One region of the Cytobacillus sp. ABV4_503 genome, then DNA from elsewhere that is predicted to be linked to it. Evidence: riboswitches for the same ligand, from Rfam matches in the RefSeq annotation. Region 1 holds a riboswitch; the other holds the start of a gene.
What was found. Region 1 has a riboswitch for cyclic di-AMP ahead of ACXAD1_RS14730 (potassium channel family protein). Riboswitches for the same ligand answer to the same signal wherever they lie in the genome.
Positions count from the first base shown of each region.

Region 1 (2,205 bases):
AACCAAGTCCGCCTATTTGTATAAGAGCCATAAGAACTACCTGGCCAAAAACAGTAAAAGTTGTTTGTGTATCCACGACGACTAAACCTGTTACACATACGGCAGAGGTCGCTTCAAATAATGCATCAATAAACGATAAATGATGTCTGTCACTAGTCGAAAAAGGGAGCATGAGCAGCAGGGTGCCAATGGCTATTAGAATTAAAAAGCCAACAGACAAAGCCTGGGCAGGATTCATCCTGATCCATGTGCTGGGCCGCTCAATTCTTCTTGTCTTTCTGGTTTCTTTGTACATGGTCCATAATCTCCTTCATTTAAATGGTAAACATCATTGAAAAAGCTTATACTCCATGCCTCTCAAATCTGCCAATTCCATTATTGTGTCCCATTACAATCAGGACATCTCCCCTTAAAATGACCTCTTCAGCTGGCGGAGTAACGATTATTTCTTTCCCGCGCTGAATCCCCACGATATTACAGCCATACTTAGCCCTTATATTCAATTCAGATAGGGATTTGCTTGAGATTTTATCTGTAGCCACAATCTCAACCATACTGTAATCTTCAGACAGCTCAATATAATCAATCATTTTTTCTGAAACAATATGGTGGGCAATCCGCTTAGCCATATCCCGCTCCGGATGGATCACACGATCGACGCCAATTTTTTCGAGCACCCTGGCATGATACTCATTATGTGCCTTTGCCCATACCTTTGGAATCCCCATTTCTTTTAATAACAGGGATGTCAAAATGCTGGACTCAATATTTTCACCAAATGAAACAAATGCATGATCAATATTTTTTATTCCTGATTGCTTTATCGCAGCTTCATCGATACCATTGATTTGAACTGCATATGTCACAAACTGTGAGTATTGATTTACTTTCTCCTGGTCGACATCAATTGCGAGCACTTCCACACCCAATTCATGAAATTCCTTTACGAGACTTCCGCCAAAGCGGCCTAAACCAAATACAGCATACTGTTTTTTCATTGAAGAAATTCCCTTCTTTTTGAAAATGAACACAAAAAAACCACTCTTAATAAAAGAATGGCTAATGGTTTCCATCAACCCTTCTCTCGATTCGGCTTACGGAGTTAGCTGTCGGATTAGGGATTGAGAGTATCCCTTCTTAGCTTTAATATGCTAAGATTCACCCCAAGATAAACCAGGTTTATCAAAATTGGTTCCCCCGCTCAAAATGATTCAGCAAAAAGGTTACTATGAAATTAATAAATATAAATTACTCCCATGTAAAACTCTTGTCAATCTTTTTTTTTACATAGCATGTAAAATAAAAAGCACTTCCCTGTACGGAAAGTGCTGCCAGAAGGTTATTCCCAAATTGCTGATGCCCACTCGGGATGATCTATAAATGGATTGCGGTTATGCTGGTAATCAGAATAGATGATTTCGTTTCTTCTCCGCTCGTTATCATCTACTGGATCTTCCTTATGCCACTCAAGCAGGACAGACATTTTGCCATGATAAGGAGCAGAGCCATTATTGACCTGATTGTTCAGCTCCAGATCCACCTCTCCGCTGTCTCCTTCATAACGGACAGCCATATAAAAAAGCATTCTCGCAACATCGCCTTTTACCGTATCCCTTGGTTCCCAGGAATCTGAATCATAGTAGTTTCCCAGTGCCTCTGAATGCTGGGTGCCTCCATCGTCAAAGTCAAGATTTCCTCTCGAGCTGTTTACGGAAGCATCTGTTGGCCGCAAATGATGCAGGTCTGTTCCCGCACCCATCGCTGTACCAAAGTCCCCATGCGATTTAGCCCAAACGTGCTCCCTGTTCCAATCATTGACGCCAGAACCATTAGTGAATTTCCCCTGAGAGCGGCCAGTATACAAAAGAATGACGTTATTGGGATTGGCAGGATCTTCATCAGTTTCGCGCAGCGCTTCCCATACATTCGAATAGGAAATTTCCGTGTGGTCATCAATGATTGTATGGAGGGCTGTTTTTAAATCCTCTCCAGTTTTTCCGTTTGCATCATCATAATATCCCCCTGGTTCCGGGCCGGGATCGGCTGTTCCATCACCAGCTTGTTCGAAGGCAGTTCCATCTTTTAGCCCTGGATGAGAAAAATAGGCGGTAAGCGTTCCGGTTACCTTAATTTTTTCTCCAATCAAAGATGGATTGGATTTTAAACCAAAAGCTGATCGGAACGAGGAAGGTATTTGAACATAAA
Region 1 is NZ_JBSWTH010000001.1:2,947,347-2,949,551, forward strand. Features, by position in the region: gene ACXAD1_RS14725 (TrkH family potassium uptake protein) at 1-295, opposite strand, end outside; gene ACXAD1_RS14730 (potassium channel family protein) at 342-998, opposite strand; cyclic di-AMP (ydaO/yuaA leader) riboswitch at 1,077-1,227, opposite strand; gene ACXAD1_RS14735 (endonuclease) at 1,340-2,205, opposite strand, start outside.

Region 2 (2,205 bases), 2.6 Mb from region 1:
AGCGCTGCCCGAAAAATTAAAGATTTATTATTAGATGTTAAAGATGAATACGAAAAAATATATATCATTGGATTTAGTATAGGTGCAACTGTTGCCTGGCTTTGCAGTGAAGAAGATTGTGTGGATGGAATAGTTGGATACTACGGTTCAAGGGTTAGGGATTATTTAGAGTTAACACCACAGTGTCCTGTAATGCTATTCTTTCCGCAAGATGAGCAGTCTTTTAATGTTGACGAGTTACTATTAGCTTTAGAAAAAAAGAAAATTGAAGTACATAAATTTACAGGAAAACATGGATTCAGTGATCCTTATTCCTCTAGATATGATGCAAAGTCAGACCAAGAAGCATTTAGCAAAACGATGGATTTTTTATTGCATGTTGATTGAGTATTATAAAGCTAAGGTGAGTGTTATCTAGGGGAATTTTAATAAAAGGTTTACAGGCTCGTTCAATATTCTTAATACAAAGCTGCTAATTTAGATATAGCGGGGATAGCATGAGTGGCTATCATTGTATTTGGCGCAGGCGGAGCCAAATACTTTTTTGTTTTGCTTGTACAAAGGTTGATTATTATACAAAGTGAAAGAGCTGAAAGTTCATTGATTTCAGCTTTTTTTAGTGTTTTAAAGTGACCATTTAGTTTACTTCCGGTAATACTTAACTATTTACAAAAATTATCTTGAAATAATATAATGATCTAGTGATCTATGCTTAATCTTATTTTAAGAACGGGGGACCCAATATTTACAGCGGAGTTTCCGCTTGGGGTGAATCCTATCGATGGAAGGGCTTACTGTTTCCACAGTCCTAACCCGAAAGCTAACCTCGTCAGCGTTTAAGGAAACAAAAGAGAATATGAAATAGTGTGAATTGACAAAATCCGCATTTTTGTCGATTTTCTTTTTTATCAGGATCATCTTTGTTTCCCTTGCCTGCGCAGCACGTATAAAACTAAACAAGAAGGTAGGGTAATTGATGAAAAAAATTAAATTAAGTTTAGCCACTCAAATTTTTATCGGTCTTATTTTAGGGATCGCTGTTGGCGGTATTTTCTATGGAAGTGAAGCGGCGCAAAGTGTCCTTCAGCCGTTTGGCGATCTTTTTATCCGCTTAATTAAAATGATTGTTGTTCCCATTGTACTATCAACAATAATTGTTGCCATTGCGGGTGTTGGAGACATAAAGTCCGTTGGTAAGCTTGGCGGGAAATCATTGGCTTATTTTATCGGCATGACCATGGTTGCCATTGTGGTTGGCCTTATTGCAGGTAATGTGATTCAGCCTGGTGCCGGCCTGAATATGGACAGCCTGCAGCAAAGCGATATTTCAAGCTATGTTGAAACCAATGAAGAGCAAGAGGGCAAGTCGATAGCGGATACCTTTTTGCATATAGTCCCAACAAACCCGGTACAGGCGATGGTGGAAGGCGATATGCTGGCGATCATCTTCTTTGCCGTTGTATTTGGCCTTGGAATTGCAGCAATTGGGGATAAGGGAAAGCCGGTATTGAGATTCTTCGAAGGTACTGCCAAGGCGATGTTCTATGTGACAAACCTATTTATGAAGTATGCACCAATCGGGGTATTTGCCTTAATTGGTGTAACGATCTCCAAGTATGGCTTTGCCTCACTGATTCCATTGGGCAAGCTGGCGCTTACTGTATATGGATCCATGATTTTCTTTGTTCTTGTTGTGTTAGGAGTTATGGCCAAAGTTGTCGGGTTCAGCATCTTTAAATTACTGAAGATGATTAAAGAAGAATTAATTTTGGCCTTTTCAACTGCAAGTTCTGAAACAGTGCTTCCAAGAATTATGGACAAAATGGAGAAGGCGGGAAGCCCGAAACATATTGCTTCATTCGTAATTCCAACAGGCTACTCTTTTAACCTGGACGGATCGGTTTTATATCAGGCCATTGCCTCTTTATTTATTGCACAAATGTTTGGCATAGAATTAAGCATAGGGCAGCAAATCACATTAATGTTAGTACTGATGGTTACATCAAAAGGAATGGCGGGCGTGCCAGGCGTATCCTTTGTCGTGCTGCTGGCTACATTCAGCACAATTGGATTGCCTGCAGAAGGCCTTGCCTTTATTGCCGGCATCGACCGTATCCTTGATATGGGCCGAACAGCCGTTAACGTGGTGGGGAATTCACTTGCGGCGATTGTTATTGCAAAGTGGGAAGGTCAATTTAACCCTCC
Region 2 is NZ_JBSWTH010000001.1:334,696-336,900, forward strand. Features, by position in the region: gene ACXAD1_RS01800 (dienelactone hydrolase family protein) at 1-387, shown strand, start outside; cyclic di-AMP (ydaO/yuaA leader) riboswitch at 700-850, shown strand; gene ACXAD1_RS01805 (cation:dicarboxylate symporter family transporter) at 977-2,205, shown strand, end outside.
Region 2: another riboswitch for cyclic di-AMP. It lies ahead of ACXAD1_RS01805 (cation:dicarboxylate symporter family transporter); the one in region 1 lies ahead of ACXAD1_RS14730 (potassium channel family protein).